DNA from 2 places in the Sporolactobacillus sp. KGMB 08714 genome. Region 2 is predicted to be linked to the other one. Evidence: riboswitches for the same ligand, from Rfam matches in the RefSeq annotation. Region 2 holds a riboswitch; the other holds the start of a gene.
The links. Region 2 has a riboswitch for magnesium ahead of Q6A92_RS00850 (Nramp family divalent metal transporter). Riboswitches for the same ligand answer to the same signal wherever they lie in the genome.
Positions count from the first base shown of each region.

Region 1: another riboswitch for magnesium. It lies ahead of Q6A92_RS06035 (ABC transporter permease); the one in region 2 lies ahead of Q6A92_RS00850 (Nramp family divalent metal transporter).

Region 1 is NZ_JAUUBW010000011.1:73,565-80,011, reverse strand. It holds gene Q6A92_RS06040 (ABC transporter ATP-binding protein) at 152-1,444, opposite strand; gene Q6A92_RS06035 (ABC transporter permease) at 1,459-3,183, opposite strand; M-box (ykoK) riboswitch at 3,572-3,738, opposite strand; gene Q6A92_RS06030 (SGNH/GDSL hydrolase family protein) at 4,101-5,465, shown strand; gene Q6A92_RS06025 (heavy metal translocating P-type ATPase) at 5,558-6,447, opposite strand, start outside.
Region 2 is NZ_JAUUBW010000001.1:176,970-183,416, reverse strand. It holds gene Q6A92_RS00865 (epoxide hydrolase family protein) at 1-549, opposite strand, end outside; gene Q6A92_RS00860 (CGNR zinc finger domain-containing protein) at 681-1,286, shown strand; gene Q6A92_RS00855 (hypothetical protein) at 1,522-1,761, opposite strand; gene Q6A92_RS00850 (Nramp family divalent metal transporter) at 1,795-3,111, opposite strand; M-box (ykoK) riboswitch at 3,343-3,530, opposite strand; gene Q6A92_RS00845 (flavin reductase family protein) at 3,778-4,389, opposite strand; gene Q6A92_RS00840 (hypothetical protein) at 5,324-5,509, opposite strand; gene Q6A92_RS00835 (YjcZ family sporulation protein) at 6,066-6,164, shown strand.

The DNA.
Region 1 (6,447 bases), on a different contig from region 2:
ATCGAATGTTCTGCTTATCTTTTGTTAAAATACCTGTAAAAATACGAAGCCGTTCATGTCCGGATCTCCGCCGTCTTGCCCCGGGCACCGCCATTACACAGCATGGCAAAGCCCCCGCTTCCGCATCCGATTTCCGAGAAATGCACAGATCTTATACGGGAGCGGACTCTTTCTCCAGATACAGTACTTTGGCTTCCTCATCGTAGGCAAACAGCTCCGCATAGCGTCCCCAATCAATTAAAATATCCAGCTGATGATCGGCTTCGATCGTTCCGAAATGCTTCTCAAAAATTTCAACAAAGAATTCACGTTCCATTTTATTATTGGATTTGGAGCGCAGAATGCGGACAATATTTTCTATAATCGGCACATATTTCCGTACCTGTGCCTTAAATATCTCTTTTCTTTCAAGGACGCTGGCATCGGCAAATTGATGGCCGATGTCCGTTAGGTCGATATCCCCCTGACGAATGGTCGCAAATCCGAAAATCTGGGCTGTTTCAACAATAGGCAGAAAATCTTCCAGGTAGAGATTAAACTGGTCGGCCAGCTTGTAAAGATCGACTTTGTTTCCGAGATCGTCAATCAATTCAATAAAACCGGTCAGCGCACCCGCGGGGACTTCCGGAAATTTTTCTATTTTCTTTCTGTTTTCTCCGGGAACGCTCACCGGTTTCACTTCGCGTTTCGTCATAATCGAATAGATCTGGTCGACGAATTCTGTAAACCGGTATTCCGTTTTGTCGCGCCAGTGCGGCAGAGGAATAGAAATATCGGAAATGACGCGGGCAGGATCACGCGAGAGAATGATCGCCCGATCGGACATATAAACGGCTTCCTCGATGCTGTGAGTCACCATGATGATGCTTTTAGTCGGGATTTTCTTCTCGATCCACAGTTCAAGCAAGTCGCGCTTTAAGTTTTCCGCAGTCAGGACGTCGAGTGCCGAAAACGGCTCATCCATCAGCAGAATGTCCGGTTCCATGACTAAAGCGCGCCCGATGCCGACACGCTGACGCATGCCGCCGGACAGCTCTTTCGGATAGGCTCCTTCAAACCCGTCAAGCCCGATCATATCAATAGCGGAAAGCGCCCGGCGCATTTTTTCATCCTCCCGGAGCGGACGATTATCAAGTCCGAGTTTCACATTTTCGAGGACCGTCAACCAGGGAAACAGGGCGAATGACTGAAAGACCATACCGACACCCGGATTCGTGCCGACGATCTTTTTGCCGTTATAGAGAACCGAACCCTCCGATGGAGAAACCAATCCGGCGATGATCCGCAGCAAGGTCGATTTCCCGGAGCCCGACGGACCGAGAATCGAAATCAGTTCGCCTTCTTTAATGCTGATGCTGATATCTTCCAGAATCCTGACGTTGCCCTGATTCGGCAGATCGTACCGTTTGCTGACGTGCTGTAATTCAATCAGTTCTTTTTCCATGCCCAATCACGCCCCTAATCCAGATGATATTTTTTCTCCGCCAGTGCAAACAGCCTGCGCCATAATAAACGATTGATGATCACGACAAGCAGGCACATAACAAGGATGCCCCAGATGATTTCCGGCCAGTTGCCCAGTTTTGTTGCCTGGGCGATATAGGAACCCAGCCCGGATGCCTGCAGATTATTTGTTTTCCACGATACAATTTCGGAGACGATGCTGGCATTCCAGGCACCTCCGCTTGCCGTAATACAGCCGGTTAAGAGAAAGGGGAAGACCGCAGGGAGGATCAGCGTTTTCCACGTCTGCCAGCGTGTCAGCTTCAAAATGACGGCTGCTTCCCTGAGATCGGACGGAATGGCCGCGGCACCGGCGATCACATTGAATAGAACATACCACTGTGTGCCCAGCATCATAAGCGGAACAGCGCCGATTTCCATCGAAATTCCAAGCTTCAGGTAGAGTATGATGACAATCGGGAACACCATGTTAGCCGGAAAAGAGGCCAGCACCTGAACCATCGGCTGTACAAAGCGGGCGATCCGCGGATTCGTTCCAATATAAACGCCGACGGGCAGTGTCCAGATAACTGCCAGAAGCGTTGAAACAAACACGCGCAGGGCCGTCAGCAATCCGAGGATGACGGCATGGATCAGTTCCCCCCAGCTGAGCCTGGCGATTTCCAGAACACCCGCGTACATGTAACGCAGAGCAAACACCGCCACCAGAATCAGAATCAGCCACTTCAGAAGGCTTCTGATCCGCCGCATTGATTCGGGAAGACTGATTCCGGATCCTTTTGAAGAAACGTAAACGAGCAGATCGTGAAAAAATCTCCGGATATTCTGATTGATCCAATGGACAAATCGCGCCCTTTTGAGAATGTCGTAAACCCAGGAAGACGGAACTTCCTTTGCTTCCGTCTGCTCATTTTTAAATTTCTGGCTCCAGGCAATGATCGGGCGCCAGAATAACTGATCCACGGCAATGACGACCACAATCATCGTGATAATCGCGTAAACAATGTCTTTGATATTTCCCTCCGCGGTCGCCTGGGCCATGTAGGAGCCGATTCCCGGCAGATGGATGTTCTGATTCAAAACGCTGATCGACTCGCTGGCCGCCAGGAAGAACCAGCCGCCGCCGAAAGACATCATGCTGTTCCAGACCAGCCCGATCATGGAAAACGGCACTTCCAGCTTGCCGAACCGCTGCCAGCTGTTCAGCCGGTTCATTTTGGCCGCCTCATTCAGGTCGCGGGGGATCGTCGTCAGCGAGTGGTAGAAGCTGAACGTCATATTCCACACCTGGCCCGTGAAGATGGCGAAAATCGACGCGCACTCCACACCGAGCAGGCTGCCGGGGAAAAGGGCCATGAAAGCCAGTACGGTTGCCGACAGAAAGCCGAGGACGGGCACGGACTGCAGAATATCGATCGCCGGTATCATAATTTTTTCCGCTGTCCGGTTATATGCCGCAACGCGTCCGTAAATAAAAGTAAAGATCAGGGACGCCGCAAAAGCGATGAACATGCGAAGCAGCGATCGGCCGGCATAATAAGGAAGCCACACAGGATCAAGATTTAAGGCCGTCTGCTGCTTCGGAGAAAAAGGGGCATGCATACCCGACCCCAGTTTTGTTAATAAATAAAGAAGAGATAATAACAGAAAAATGACCAGCAGATCGGCCCAGCCGAATCGAATTTTTTTATCGGCACTATCAAAAAGGTTCCATCGCATCGGTGTCCTCCCTTTCCTGTAAATTAAAAACAAAAACTCTCCGCTGTCAGACAGGGAGAGTTCCAATTTCCTTCTTTGTTCATCATTTGCCGCATAAAAGACTGCTTCTAATAGGTGAAATCGGTGACGCGACAGTCCGTGGGAATAACCGGAAACGGACAGTCTTTGTCTCCTTGAAGGAATACAACGTTTCCTGCCGGAGCGGCAGCGTGCTTATTTTTCAGCACCGCACTCATTATTCTTTCCTCAAAAGTGAAGAGAGATATACCGTTTAAAAAAACGCATAATCGACTACTGCCACCGTCCATTCCAGTTTCCCCCCTTATCAAATAAATATAAAAAGCCCCACAGGACGGATCCCCGGGGGCATGAAGTCAAGGCACAATTAACCGGTTCCCCCTGGTCCAGTTTTAGCACTATACAACGTAAAGGTTATCCTTAGCCACCTTAAGAAAAGCCTTAGTCCGGCAATTCCTGTTCTACCCATTGGCATCTTTCGATCTTTCCGGGCAGTGGCCTTTGTTCGTATAGGAGCCTCACCTAACGAGGGCTATTCATCTAACCACAAAAATACTCCTGAACCTATGGATTGTCAACACTTATATTTCATGGTGCTGTCACTAAGAACCGCGCCGACCCGGAAACGGACGCCGCTGCATTTAACCCGTCAGGTCAAACAAGGGCGATTCACTCACATAAAAATTTCTCCCCTTGATTTCACAAAGCAAGCTTTCGCCCCATCCCCGACGGAGGTTTTAAAATACCCAAAGGAGGAAGCGCGGTTCGCAGAAAGCTCAGGTTGTGCATGATCGCAAAATTTTTACATATTTCTACAATTAATTCCGCTTACATTGTATGATGACGGAAAAACAGAGAACTCAGCAGATTAAATGAGAATCAGACAGGGGAAAAACATCATGCTTTTCAAAAAAACGCTTTTTGTCATTCTAACCGCGATACTTGTGCTTGCAGTGGCCCATATATTTATAAAGAGCAGGGCCGGAGCAGACGATCTGCAGATCTTTGCCGACAGGAAAACCGTTAACGTGTACAGCAATCCGCAAACGCAGAACGGAGGCAGAGTTCTCGAAAAAATAGACGGCGGACAGACGCTTGAAGCGGCTCCGATGAATGCCGACTGGGACAGAACGGTGAAAAAAATCGACGGCCGGTACGGCTATGTCGGCAGTCACGACGTTCTGAAGGATAAGACCGGTGCTCCTCAAAAAGTTTACAGCATCGGTAAAACAACAAACATTTATACAACGCCGTACCCCTCTGGGGAAAAAGATTCTATATACAAAACAATCAAAGGGATCAAATCATTCATTGTCCATAAAATGGATAAAAACTGGTACAAAACATTTATCCGCATCGACGGGAAGGAATATACAGGCTATGTATCCAGAGACGATTTTGATTTCGCCGTTCCCCCGAAAAGCCATCAGTACCGGGCGCTGAAGCCGGACTCCGATGTGTATGCCGATATTTCCGGCAGTGACCGAACGACGATCAAGGCATTAACGCAAAACGATATCATCTACGGGCAAAGCTTCAGCGTCAGCTGGGATAAAGTAACTGTCGACGGACAAACAGGGTTTATCAATGATCATGATTTTGCGCAAGACGATTCATTTAAAGGAGATTCTCTTGCAGCTTTTGGCGACAGCATGACCCGGGGAGCCGAAGCCGACACGGATCGAGGAACGACAAAATATTCATGGACAACGTATCTCCCGGAGGAGATCGGCGTATCCAGAGTTTACAACTACGGCGTCAGCGGTTCCGCCGTAGCCGTAAGAAGCACCCGTAAAGATTCTTTTCAGGAGCGGGAGAGCTGGATCAACAAAGACGGCAAGCATCCCGATGTCATTCTTGTTCTGGTCAGTATCAACGACTTCCGCCATGACGTTCCGCTCGGCAGTTTTAAGGTGAGAAGCCGGACGACGTTTTACGGAGGACTAAGGAATTTCACCGAATATCTTCTGAGCAATGACCCCAAATCCAAGATTATTTATATGACGCCGCTGATTGAAAATCGGCCGCCGGTCACAACCTACCAGCCTAATATTTTCGGCCTCAATCAGACCGACTACGCCGAGGCCATCAAAAAAGTCGCGTCTTATTACGGCATTGAATGCATTGATATGCAGACCTGGACAGGCCTTGATCCGTTTAATCCCGCGATTAAACAAACGTTTTACATCGACGGCCTGCACATGAACAAAGCGGGATACAGAATCATGTCGGCTGAGATATCCAGACGGCTGCTTAGCGGCTGACGCACTTAAAATGCAGACAAAAAGTAAAAGAAGCATCGGCAGCGGGACTCCGGGCAGTTCCGTTACCGGTGCTTTCATCTATTATTTTGAATCTAGCCCCTGAGCATGCGAAGTCCGTTCAGAATAACGAGGATCGTGCTTCCCTCATGACCGACAACGCCCAGAGGCATGGAAATAAACTGCAGAAGATTGGCGCACATCAGCAATCCGATCATCGAAAGAGCAAAGACAATGTTGGTCTTAATGATCCGGTTCATCCTTTTCGACAGCCGGACCGAGTCGGCAATCCTCTGCAAATCGTTTTTCATCAGGATGATGTCGGCGGTTTCCAGCGCCGCATCGTTTCCGCCGCCCATGGCAATGCCAACCGACGCCTGGGCAAGAGCCGGCGTATCATTGATGCCGTCGCCGACCATGCCGACAGGGCCGTATTTTTCGCTCAGTTTTTTGATCTCACTGACCTTGTTTTCCGGCAGACAGTTGGCGATAAAGGAACTGACACCGGTTTCCTTTTGAATCGCTTCGGCCGTTTTTTCGTTATCCCCCGTCAGCATAATCGTTTGAATGCCAAAACGGTGAAGGATTTTAACGGCCTCGACGGACGATTCCCTGACCTGATCTTTCAGAGCGAAGGCACCGATGACTCGGCCTTCCGATTCCACGTAGACCAGGGTACGGCCCTCAGGCAGTTCGCTCTTATGTGTACCGATAAAGGCCTGCACGGCCGCGGGATCGAGCATATCCGCTTTCCCGATCGCATAAGTGCGGCCTGCGACCTCTCCCGTCACCCCGAACCCCGGTTTCACTTTGACATGCTCGGCTTCCGGCAATGTCCGGGCCGCTGTCTGAGTATAAGCGACAAGCGCCTTCCCAAGCGGATGCGAAGCGTTATTTTCTATAGCGGCGACGGCGGCCGTAAATGCGGCATCGTCAGACCCGCTGACATTCAGCATATGCGTGACTTCCGGCCGGCCTTTTGTCA
Region 2 (6,447 bases):
GACGCCGGCGCCGATGTCTCCCCCATGGGCTCCGAACCGCTGATACCCCAATGCATTGATCATCAGTTCTGCCCAGATGTCCGATATCGCTTTCAGTGTCATTTTCCGACGAATGGGACGCTGTGAAAATCCGCATCCGGGAAGCGACGGAACCACGACATCAAAAGCATCTGCTGCATCGCCTCCGAATGAGACCGGATCAGTCAGAAGAGGAATGATTTTTGTCATTTCGAAAAAAGAACTCGGCCACCCATGGGTGAGAATCAGAGGCATGGGCCGGGGCCCGCGGCCGCGCTCGCGGATAAAATGAATCGCCAGCCCGCCGACATCAGCACGAAATTGCGAAAATCCATTCAGATATTTTTCCTGTTTGCGCCAGTCAAATTCCCGGCTCCAGTATGAGAGGATTTCCTGCAGGTATTCCCTGTTGGTCCCGTAATTCCAACCTGCCTCTTCCGCAGCGTCAGGCCATCTCGTCTGTTCCAGTCGTGTCCGCAAATCATTAAGCACGGACTGAGCGATATGGATTTGAAAAGGCTCTACCGGCATGATTACTCCTCCTTGACTCGTTCCTTGTAACCCTCTAAAATATGTTTTAATGGTTTCATTATACGAAGAAGATCTGCAACCTGTCAATTTAGATTCTAACGGTTTCACGCAATAGGAGGTAATCAATAATCATGGCTGAAAAAATCTTTGAATATATTGCCGGTGCCATCTGCCTGGACTTCGCCAACACCATCAGCGGCGCACGCGGTCAGACAAACGTTTCGGAGCATCTTAACAGCTATCGGGATCTGCTGAATTGGGGACAGCAGGCGGGATTATTAAGCGCAGAGCAGGCTGTTTATCTGGAAAAAAAATCGAAAGAACATAAAATTGTGTCAAACAGGGTATTGGATCGGGCCAGAAATCTGAGGGAATCGATATATCGGATCTTTTCAGCCGTTGCCGTCCAGAAAAAGCCGGCCGCCCCTGATCTTGCAGTGATCAATAACGAACTTGCTCGCGGTCTCTGCCAGTCGCGCATTATTTCAACACCGTCCGGCTTCATGTGGGGATGGGAAGAGCCTGTCCGTCTCGACTCGATAATCGCTCCCCCGGCCCGTTCCGCCGCCGACCTACTGGCTTCCGCCGTTCCATTTCGCGTCAGAGAGTGCGCCAACCCTTCCTGCACCTGGCTGTTTATCGACGAAACAAAAAATCATAGCCGCCGCTGGTGCAATATGAGAACCTGCGGCAATGCAGACAAAATCAGACGGTTCCGCTCGCGTCATCGCCAATGATGGTCCACGGAATCCGCCTGCTCTCTTTTTTTATTCTCCCGCCGCCCGCCTGCATTTTCTATGACTTTCTGTATAAGAATCAGCCGAACTGAGCGGGGACATGATCCTCGGAAAAAACAAACCGCCCCGCCGGTCGATATTTCCGACTGCGGGACGGTCCTTTCTTCGTCTGATTTTTAGCGTATAAGTTATCTTTCACTCCGGACTCCACAGCGTTTCCAAACCCGGAAAAAGATCAATGGAATGCTCCGGACATTTCAAGAATGCGATAAAATGCCAGAATGACCATGGCGATCAGATAAAAGCGCAGTGTCACCAGTGAAAACTTAACACTTCTCGTCATTTTCATTTTTCCAAGATTGTCAGGATTCAACTTTTTTTCCGGTTTATCAAATAAAGGGTGTACGACATAAAATTCCTTCTTATAGCCGTTTCCCATTTCTGTATTATGCATTGCCTGATTCATCATTTTCATTTTAATAACCTCCTTACTCTATTACCTATTCATTTAAGAAAACAGGCCGGGCAGCATAACCTGTACCGCCAGGATTGCCGAAAGAATGAATAAAATCGTAATAATCACCCAGTTGATCGCATTGTTCCACGGCTTGTTCGAAAATCTTTCCCCGAGCAGCTCCTTATCATTTAAAAGCAGCTGCAAGAATACGATCGCCGACGGAAGCATCAAACCGGCCAGCACCTGAACGCCGACAATAATCAGCTGCAAGGGTGCATTGGGAATTAAGACGATGCCGGCTGCAGAAGCAATGGCCCCGACAAAGAAGCAATAAAACTGCGGTGCTTCTCTAAACTTTTTGCGCAGCGTGTGTTCCCATCCGACGACTTCGCCGTAAGCCCATGAACTTGACAGAGAGATAGCCATTGTTCCGAGAACGGCCGCATTGCACATCAGCAAAAGGACGGCGTTCTTTCCGAAGCTTCCGAGCACAGGTCCGAGAACGCCGGCCATCTGCGCCGGATCCCGATAACCGATGCCCTTTTGAAAAAGTACATTTCCTATTAGCATCATGCTGCCGGCAATGATCACCGTGAACACGGCTCCGATCAGCGTATCGAGCCGTTCGAACGGCAGATCCTTAAACCGCAGTTTCTTATCCGCGATGCAGCTCTGCTGAAAAAATAATTGCCAGGGCGCCACCGTCGTCCCGATAATCGCAATAATCATAAAGACCAGATTGCCTGTCATCCCTCCGCCCGGCACGCCGGGAACCACCAGATCATGGGCCACACGGCCGAAAGCGGGATGCGACATAAAAGCCAGCAGAAGCCAGACGGCATCCAGCAGGCAAAGAACGATCGTTACCCGCTCCCATCTCAGATATCCGCCTGAAACAACCAGAAAAATCAGGCCGATCGCTGAGACAGGAACAGACAGATAGGGGGAAATGCCCATTTTGCTTAACGCCAGCGATATCGCCGCAAATTCGGTAATCAGTGTCAGAAAGTTAACCAGTTCCAGATCAAACAATGAAAACCTTCCCCACCATTTTCCGAAACGTTTATATATCATCGCCGCATGTCCTTCGCCCGTCGCGATCCCCAGTCTGACCACCATTTCCTGGCAAAAATACGTCACCGGAAGAAGAATGAGCAGTACCCAAAGCAATCTTGTGCCGTACTGTGCACCTGCCTGGGTATAGGTAGACACCGCTCCGGCATCATTATCCGCTTCCATCACGATAAGTCCCGGTCCGAATACCATTAGAAAGGTAAGCAGCCGTCCTGCTGCCGGACTTTTGACGACCCGTGCTTTAGTCAGTTTGTCTTCCGCTACATGAGTACCATTTTTCATCTCCGCTTCCATAATTGTTCACCTCGTTACTCATCTATCGCCATTACCAATCCGAACTTTTTGTCAGCAGAACAAGGGATGGTAATTGGCCATGGCACCACCAGTATAAGATTGTTTCAAAGACAGCTTATAATGACTACTACCGGGAACATCATCCATGCCAATCACCTCCTTAATATCAAAAAATCTCTCCACAACAAAGTGAAGAGATTTTCAAATCATCTAAAAGCATCGGAAAAACCGAATCCTCCCCACTCGTTGAGTTTTAGCACTGTAAAGCTTTGAGCATAAGCACCCGCATTTCTGCGCGTGTAGTCAGCTACATTAAGTAAAACCTTAGTCCGGTAATACCTGCTGACCCATTGGCGTCTCTCGACATTTTTGGGCAGTAGCGTGTATCTTTACAGTAGCCTCACCTAACAAGGATATGCAGTTGTCTTTTGAAAATAATTATTAATTAAGATTAAGTTTAATATATCTTATATCCATGATTTATACTATGCCACAAATCTAATTGTGTCAACCTTTTCCACAAAAAAGGTACAAAAATACATGGACCATTCAGCATTCGGATTTTGATAAATGATAAGTCAAAACGGCTGGAATACACTTTACGGGCTCAAGCAGTCCGGGCATTGACGGTTCAATGATCCATCGCATCCGGATCAGAGGCTTTTTTTACACAGGCCGGGTTAATTCAAAGATTTCCCCCAGTTTTGTATAGGAACTTCCCGCCAGCCGGCCGACAGGCTTTAAACCTTGAGGATCAATCCTTCCGTTTTTATATAAATCATCTCTGATATGGTAAAAAACGACACGGCCGATTAATAAGTCACACGAAGGATGAGGGGCCGTTCCACCGAGCGCGACGGCCCTTTCAAGGACACATTCCAGACGAATACTTGCTTCTTTTACCCCTTGAACGCCTATCTTGGTACTCTCGACGGGAGTTAACCCGGTAATGCTGACTTCACTTTCATCCGGCGGCAAGGATCGGGCCGTCTGATTGATTTGAGCGATATAGCGTTCATCGGATATATGCACAACAAATGCTTTCATTGCGATCGCATTTCTCGCTGTATCTTTCATGTTCCCATTTACACGCTGAACGGAAACCGCAACCATCGGCGGTTCGTCGGTCACAATATTAAAAAAGCTGAAAGGGGCGGCGTTCAGCACCCCTTCCGGCGATTTCGTGGTCACAAAAGCGACCGGTCTCGGAATAATGCTGCCCGTTAAAAACTTATAGTTGTCCCGTTCGGATAAGGCGGACGGATCCAGTCCGATCATGATTGATTCCTCCCTTTTTTATAAACGGGGCTTCCCCTTTTATAATGAAGTTTCTCCTAAAGTGGATAACATCTTTATTTAAAAAATCCCTTACCGAGAACGGATGATAGTGCGCAGCAGTATCTGGCTTTAAATAAACCGGATGAACTTTTTTTGTCATGCCGACTCAACGCAGGCCAACATGAATTTGGACTCAGCTGTTTAATTCGGTGATTCGGAGCGATATTTTGACGTTTCGGTGCATCTAGAGCCGGATTCGGTGCGGCTTTCTCCCGGTTCGGTGCGGTTTTTCAGCATTTTGGCGCGACTTTAGCCTGATTTGGTGCGACCGCTCAGATTTGGTGCGAGTTCTGCCGGATTCGGTGCAACTTTCTCCCAGTTCGGTGCGGCTTTTCAGCATTTCGGTGCGACTTTCTCCTGATTTGGTGCGACCGCTCAGATTCGGTGCAAGTTCTGCCGGATTCGGTGCGGCTTTTTCCCGGTTCGGTGCGGTTTTTCAGCATTTCGGTGCGACTTTAGCCCGGTTCGGTGCGGTTTTTCAGCATTTCGGTGCGACTCTCTCCTGATTTGGTGCGACCGCTCAGATTCGGTGCGGCTTTTCAGCATTTCGGTGCGACTTTAGCCTGATTTTGTGCGACTGCTCGATTCGGCGCGACTGGCATGCCTGTGCATTTTTCTAATTTAATTATAAACCAGAAAAGGTTTTTTTTTCAGCAAATCTGTACGTCAGCCATAAAATAGCTATAGCTGCTGAGTAAACAATCATTTTTTGAACTGCTTATCTTAGCGAAAGGCTGCTGATCCGTGCCTTTCCGAGTACATATCTTTATTTGTAACGATCCTATCATTCTGATTCCATACCTACAGATCCTGCAATCAAGATCGGTTCTGCTTCTTTGAAAAAAATAAAAGCACCTGTAAAGGTGCTGCACGATCAGTCATCATAAACAATCATCACGGAATAAAACAATTTCTCATCATTTCCATTTACCATTTCATCCATATCTTTTAATGAAGTGCTGAAAGCGATCTTTTTAATCGGCGCATGTTTACTTAAGAAGTTGTTCACTGCTTTTTCTACTTTACTGGGTTCGTGGTCTGAAAATATTTTTATTTTCAATACATCTCATCTCCAATTGCAGGGATAATTTATCGTTACTCAAATGAAGGGATTTTTATACATGAGTAAGGCGCTGCACGGACATGTATCCAGAGGCGCCATCATAAAGCGGTGCAACGCTCTATCCTAATCCGGTCGATTCGATTCATTGCCCGTTACTTAAACTCCTGATTCCGCGGCTTAATGATAAGATATGAAGGTTCTGCAAATTTCTGATCCTCCCCCTTTTATCGCGGCATCGAAGCGCTGCTGTTTTTACTTCTTTTCATCACAGCGAACGACATTGAAATTTTCGCGGCCGTATCATCCTGAATGAAGTCATCCCGTTTTTTTATTCAATTCAGGATGCACCGCCGATCTGGTGCATCCTGAATTTCTACCGTCCGCGCTGCTCAATCTGCTTCATTTTTTCAAAATGGCGGCCGACATTTGATTGAGAATATTTGCTGAAACTGCGCTTCTCACAAATAGGTTTTTTCACTCATCAATTTGTACCTTTCGCCGACCGCCTGTCCATTCATATATTAAATTATTCCCTGACAAGGAGGTGCTTCTCTTGGGATATGATGGTGGATACAGCACAGGCAGCGGATTCGCTCTGATCGTTGTGCTGTTCATTCTGTTGATCATTGTCGGCACTGCTTTCGTGTATTAATGACATCTGATCTGTCCCTCGGCACTCAGCATTCCTCCTGTATCAAGGGCACCCGGCACAAGGTGCCCTGTTTATTATTAGATTATTTTTTTAAAGGAGCCGAAGCGGCCGCCCATTTCGGATGATTGGGCCTCCCGAACCGGCTCTCCCCAGTCCGGATATAAGCCTTGCGAGCCGGGAAATGCCAGATGCGTCCGGCAGAATGCGGCGGCATAAGCCGTTGCAAGCGGCGCCTGCCGAAGCGGGCAGATTTCCTGAAGCGTGATACCGTATTCAGCGATTT